Regions from separate parts of the Serratia sp. 25CWL12 genome, predicted to be linked through region 2. Evidence: predicted binding sites of a transcription regulator. Region 2 holds the regulator's gene; the other holds the start of a gene.
The links. The regulator Fur, encoded in region 2, represses iron uptake genes when iron is present. The targets are predictions, from matches to a motif close to ATAATAATGAGAACNACTATCAA.
Positions count from the first base shown of each region.

Region 1 (3,424 bases), 1.6 Mb from region 2:
GCCCCTAGCCCTACCGGCTATCTTCATGTCGGTGGTGCCCGTACTGCGCTCTATTCCTGGTTGTTTAGCCGCCATAACGGTGGTGAGTTTGTACTGCGTATTGAAGATACTGATCTCGAACGCTCAACCCAGGAGGCTATCGACGCAATTATGGATGGCATGAACTGGTTAAATCTGGATTGGGATGAAGGCCCCTATTTTCAAACCAAGCGTTTTGATCGCTACAATGCGGTGATCGATGAAATGCTGCAGCAGGGAACCGCCTATAAATGCTACTGCTCCAAAGAGCGGCTGGAGGCATTACGTGAGCAGCAAATGACCGATGGCGAAAAACCACGTTATGACGGCCGTTGCCGTGATAGTGAGTGTAGCCATACTGCTGATGAACCTTATGTGGTGCGTTTTCGCAATCCGCAACAAGGCTCGGTCATTTTTGACGATAAAATCCGCGGTCCTATAGAGTTTAGTAATCAGGAATTGGATGATCTGATTATCCGCCGTACCGATGGCGCACCAACCTATAACTTCTGTGTGGTGATCGACGACTGGGATATGGAAATTACCCATGTGATCCGTGGTGAAGACCATATCAATAATACCCCGCGCCAGATTAATATCCTGAAAGCACTGGGCGCGCCAGTACCGGAATATGCCCATGTGTCGATGATCCTGGGGGATGATGGCAAGAAATTGTCTAAACGCCATGGTGCAGTGAGCGTGATGCAGTACCGTGATGATGGCTATCTGCCGCAGGCACTGCTGAACTATCTGGTGCGTTTGGGCTGGTCACACGGTGATCAGGAGATCTTCTCGATTGACGAAATGAAGCAACTGTTCACACTGGACGCGATTAATAAATCGGCCAGTGCTTTCAACACCGAGAAGCTACAGTGGCTAAACCATCACTATATTAACCACCTACCAGCAGAAGAGGTGGCGGTCTATCTGGCATGGCATATTGAGCAGCAAGGGATTGAGACCCGCAATGGCCCAGAACTTAAAGATATCGTTAAGTTGCTGGGAGAACGTTGCAAAACGTTGAAGGAGATGGCGGAGTCTTGCCATTACTTCTATCAAGATTTTAGTGAGTTTGATGCGGATGCTGCCAAGAAGCATTTGCGCCCGGTAGCTCGGCAACCTTTAGAGGTGGTACGTGCCAAACTGGCGGCGATCACGACCTGGACACCAGAAAATGTACATGATGCGATTCAGGGAAGCGCAGATGAACTGGGGTTAGGCATGGGTAAGGTCGGGATGCCATTGCGCGTTGCCGTTACGGGTGTCAGTCAGTCGCCAGGTATGGATGTTACCGTGCATGCTATCGGCCAGGCACGGTCGCTTAAGCGTATTGACCAGGCGTTGGCGTATATTGCGCAGCGTGAAGCCCAAGCTTAAGTCAGACCAGCAACAGATAAAGCCCAGAGAAGTGATCGGCTGAGCTTTATGCTGTTGAGCGGGTAAGGTGATTTTTTCGCATTAATGGTGTTGACGTGGTGGCTTTTTCAGCGCTTGATCGAGTAATTCAATTTAGCCGTTGACACTGTTTCAGGGGTTTCATATTATGCGCCCCGTTCACTGAATTTTGTTATTGTGGATTGGGGCTATAGCTCAGCTGGGAGAGCGCTTGCATGGCATGCAAGAGGTCGACGGTTCGATCCCGTCTAGCTCCACCAAACTCTTTTATAAAGAGTCGGTGAACACCGTAACGCCGGTTAATGCGTAGCACTTTGTGGGGTTATAGCTCAGCTGGGAGAGCGCTTGCATGGCATGCAAGAGGTCGACGGTTCGATCCCGTCTAGCTCCACCATCATTCTAAAAAGCCGACTTTAAGTCGGCTTTTTGCTTTTAGCGCATTCTACTTTCCAATATGAAGAATACCCGGTGAGTTTAACCGGGCATTTTCCTATGTTAACAACCTAATACCAGGCCGGCGATGCCAGTAGACAGAATGCTGACTAAAGTCGCGCCAGCAATAAAATGTTAATTATTGGTTTAAATGTAACGACTAATGTTACTTATGTGTGTATTTTTAGCCGGGTGTTGCCATACTCAGTCAGTAAAACAGCAAGGTTTAGCGCGATCCATGAATAAGGTTTGGCTTATTGGTTATCGCAGCGATAAGTATTATCACGATAAATGCGTTTGATAATTATTATCATTAGTGCAAAAGTATATGGCAGGGAATCATTAACAAGGGGTTCAGACAATGCTGAACAGTCGCACAGTGAATGAAACAACATCGATCCGCAGGTCGAGAAAGATCAAACTTTCTCTGATGGGGCCTGCGTTTATTGCGGCTATTGGCTACATTGACCCCGGTAACTTCGCCACTAATATTCAGTCCGGTGCTTCTTTTGGCTATACCTTGCTGTGGGTAGTGGTATGGGCCAATGTCATGGCGATGTTGATCCAGTTGCTTTCCGCCAAGCTCGGCATTGCGACCAATAAAAACCTGGCTGAACATATTCGTGATCGTTTCCCTCGTCCGGTAGTTTGGGCCTATTGGGTACAAGCAGAAATTATCGCTATGGCCACTGATCTGGCCGAGTTTATCGGTGCGGCCATCGGTTTTAAAATGCTATTGGGGGTCTCGTTGCTACAGGGGACCGTCCTGACCGCTATTGCCACGTTCCTGATCCTGATGTTGCAAAGACGCGATCAAAAGCCACTGGAACTGGTTATTGGTGGCCTGCTGCTGTTTGTGGCTGCGGCTTACATTGTCGAATTGGCCTTTTCTCAGCCCCAATTGAGTGGGGTATTGAAGGGCATGGCGATACCGGATTTACCCAATAGCGATGCCGTGTTTCTGGCTGCCGGGGTGCTGGGGGCGACTATCATGCCTCATGTGATCTATCTGCATTCGTCATTGACGCAGAACGCCGGTAAAGACTCTAAAGCTGAGCGTTATGCAGCAACCAAAGTGGACGTCGCTATCGCCATGACCATTGCCGGTTTTGTTAACCTGGCGATGATGGCGACCGCTGCTGCGGCATTTCACTTTAATGGTCACACTGGCATTGTCGATCTTGATCAAGCCTATCTGACATTACAACCGTTGCTGGGCAACGCAGCGGCAACCATTTTTGGCTTGAGCTTGCTGGCTGCGGGTCTCTCCTCCACCGTGGTGGGAACACTGGCGGGGCAGGTGGTGATGCAAGGGTTTATTCGTTTTTACATTCCCCTATGGGTACGACGTGTGGTTACCATGTTGCCATCGTTTATTGTCATTATGCTGGGGATGGACGCAACACGGGTACTGGTACTCAGCCAGGTCCTACTGAGCTTTGGGATTGCTCTGGCGCTGGTACCGTTGCTGGTGTTTACCGGTAATCGCCAACTGATGGGGGAGATGGTTAACAGCCGCACCATCCAATACATCGGTATTTCCATCGTGGTGGTGGTGGTGGGGTTGAATGGTTACTTA
Region 1 is NZ_CM147698.1:1,239,198-1,242,621, forward strand. Features, by position in the region: gene gltX (glutamate--tRNA ligase) at 1-1,395, shown strand, start outside; tRNA gene ACX9GV_RS05380 (tRNA-Ala) at 1,598-1,673, shown strand; tRNA gene ACX9GV_RS05385 (tRNA-Ala) at 1,732-1,807, shown strand; gene ACX9GV_RS05390 (Nramp family divalent metal transporter) at 2,207-3,424, shown strand, end outside.
Region 1: ACX9GV_RS05390 (Nramp family divalent metal transporter) is a predicted target of Fur. The motif match lies at 2,143-2,165, and genes of this name have one in related genera.

Region 2 (3,424 bases):
TGAAAAAATGCGCAATGGCGAGTTTGCCGAGGGTAAAGCCTGTTTGCGCGCGAAAATCGATATGGCATCGCCATTTATCGTGATGCGCGATCCGGTCATTTACCGTATCAAATTTGCCCATCACCACCAGACCGCGAACAAGTGGTGTATCTATCCGATGTACGATTTCACCCACTGCATTTCCGATGCACTGGAGGAGATCACGCATTCGCTGTGTACACTGGAGTTCCAGGATAACCGCCGGTTGTACGACTGGGTGCTGGATAATATTTCTATCCCATGCCATCCGCGTCAGTATGAGTTCTCGCGGCTCAATCTTGAGTACGCCATTATGTCCAAGCGCAAACTGAGCCAACTGGTATCAGAGAAAGTGGTGGAAGGTTGGGATGATCCTCGCATGCCGACTATTTCCGGGTTGCGCCGTCGTGGTTACACCGCCGCTTCTATTCGCGAGTTTTGCCTGCGTATTGGCGTAACCAAGCAGGATAATAACGTTGAGATGGCAGCACTGGAGTCCTGTATCCGTGAAGACCTCAATGAACATGCGCCGCGCGCCATGGCCGTGCTGGATCCGGTCAAAGTGGTGATTGAAAACATGTCGGATGCTGTGGAGACGCTGACCGTACCTAACCATCCGAACAAACCGGAAATGGGCTCACGGGAAGTGCCGTTCAGCCGTGAAGTTTATATTGATCGCGCTGACTTCCGTGAGGAAGCCAATAAGCAGTATAAGCGCCTGGTACTGGGGAAAGAGGTTCGCCTGCGTAACGCCTATGTCATCAAAGCGGAGCGTATAGAGAAAGATGCTGCGGGTGAGATCACCACCATTTTTTGTACCTACGACCCGCAAACCCTGGGTAAAGATCCTGCTGATGGCCGCAAGGTGAAAGGGGTGATTCATTGGGTTTCTGTAGCCCATGCCATACCCGCAGAAATTCGCCTGTATGATCGCTTGTTCAGTGTGGCTAACCCGGGGGCGGCAGAGGATTTCCTCTCTACCATTAATTCGCAGTCACTGGTGATCAAGCCAGGTTTTGTTGAAGCCAGTCTGTGCACTGCCGAGCCAGAAAACGCCTATCAGTTTGAACGTGAAGGTTATTTCTGTGCTGATAGCCGCTATTCCTCAGCGGATCATCTGGTATTTAACCGGACGGTGGGTTTGCGTGATACCTGGGCCAAGATGGATATATAATCCGGCTGAAACGGGTAACAGCGCGGTCCCTTATGGGCTGCGCTGTCATTCAGTCAATAGGCTTGCGGTTTAAAGGGCATCTTAAATGGAACAGCAAACAGCATCGCTGCTTGCTTATTGGGAACAACCTGATAGAGCTTGGTTATTTCTCGCTGTGCAGTGCTTCGTTGTTACGGCAATCACCGGTTTCACAATGACCATACAGGTATAAACTGTGGTTGGTGAGTTTAATATTATACCGTTTGGCGATATCCCGTTGGCGTGCCTCAATGGACTCGTCACTAAACTCGATCACTTTGCCGCAATCCAGGCAAATTAGGTGGTCGTGATGATGTTGCTGGGTTAATTCGAAGACTGACTTGCCACCTTCAAAGCTGTGACGGGTGACAATACCGGCATCATCAAACTGATTGAGTACCCGATAAACCGTAGCCAGACCAATCTCTTCCCCGAGGTCGATCAGTTTTTTGTACAGGTCTTCAGCACTGACGTGATGACATTTTGGATCCTGCAGTATTTCAAGGATTTTAAGTCGTGGAAGCGTGACTTTTAAGCCGGCTTTTTTCAATGCGCTATTGTTATCAGTCATGCGGGTTCAGTCCTGTTATTATGCTAATCAAACACGGTACTAATCAATGCTGAGCAGTTCCCGCTTATGATGCCGGGCTGGCGCAAAGACGTAATTGCGTCTCATTATAGAACCGGTTGACGTAAATAGGAACCGCTGGTTGTTCACAAAGGTCTGCTTGTTCACAAAGGCCTAGTTGTTCACCAAGGTATGGCTCACCTAGGCCTCTGCACGTGACTTGGTTGATTTAACCGACAAAGTGGTGGTTTTTGGCTTTATCGCAGCGGTCATCTTACGCCAAGAGGCCCTGTAGAGCCTCTTGGTGCGGTCAACGTATCAATTGTTGAACCTGTTATTGTAGAACCGGTTTGGTGCAATCCAGGCTTAACCGATGATCTCCGCCAGGCTGAGTTCTTCACAGATCTGTTGGACCCAAGCTGCTACGCGCTCGTTGGTTAATTCAGGTTGACGATCTTCATCGATGGCTAGACCAATAAAGTGGTTGTCGTCTGCTAACCCCTTAGAGGCTTCGAAATGGTAACCCTTGGTTGGCCAGTTACCGACAATCACTGCACCGCGTGGTTCAATGATATCGCGCAGTGTTCCCATCGCATCGCAGAAATACTCTGCATAGTCTTCTTGATCACCGCAGCCGAATAGCGCCACCAACTTACCGTTGAAGTCAACCTCTTCCAGTGTGGGAAAGAAATCATCCCAGTCACATTGCGCTTCGCCGTAATACCAAGTGGGGATCCCGAACAGCAGAATATCAAATGCGGCCAGATCTTCTTTGCTGCTTTTGGCGATGTCGTGAAGTTCTGTAACATCGTTACCGTATTTTTGATGGAGGGTCTTCTGGATCATCTTGGCAATGTTTTCGGTATTGCCAGTATCGCTGCCAAAGAAAATACCTACATGAGCCATATTGCGAATAACCTTTTAATTCAATTTGTTGTGTTGCTTAAATGTGGTGTGAGATTTACCTGAGGCATCGTCTCCACCCGTAAATAGACCCCTATCATGCCAGAGATTTACCCTGCGGTTATATCACATTTATGTGATGCTCTGGGCTATAGGGGTACTGGCATCACCGTTCATGCTTCAGGCTGTTCTTCTGCCAGTTGTGTTAACAGCATTTGTTCAATTAACTCACTGCGGCTGATATTGCGCAGATCCGCCAGTTTATTCAACGCATCCACGGCCTCGGCGTTGATTTTCAGTTCTACACGCCGTAATCCCCGTACTTTGTCACGCCGTAGTTGATTGCGCTTATTGATCTTAAGCTGTTCATCACGGGAAAGCGGGTTGGTTTTCGGGCGTCCCGGGCGGCGTTCATCTGCAAACAGATCTAGCGTTGTACGGTCCGTATATTCTTTTGCCATTATTGCTTTACTGCAAAGGAGTTGGTATCAAAAAACGTTTTCACGCTTCCAGACGGTTTGGTTAACACCAATACCCTGGTTTATTCAACAAATTGAATTATACCTAGGATAGCGCGCCATCTTACCCTAGCAGGGGGAATGACGACAATGCTTAACTTGGCTTGCAACAGCCTAGTTCATTGGGCTGAAGAGATATCGTCATCGTCCTTCAGGGTTGGTCAATAAAACGGTGGATGGCCCTTAATACGGCTTCGGGTTTTTCTGCATGTACCCAATGGCCGC
Region 2 is NZ_CM147698.1:2,876,843-2,880,266, reverse strand. Features, by position in the region: gene glnS (glutamine--tRNA ligase) at 1-1,192, shown strand, start outside; gene fur (ferric iron uptake transcriptional regulator) at 1,335-1,781, opposite strand; gene fldA (flavodoxin FldA) at 2,145-2,684, opposite strand; gene ybfE (LexA regulated protein) at 2,855-3,142, opposite strand; gene ybfF (esterase) at 3,351-3,424, opposite strand, start outside.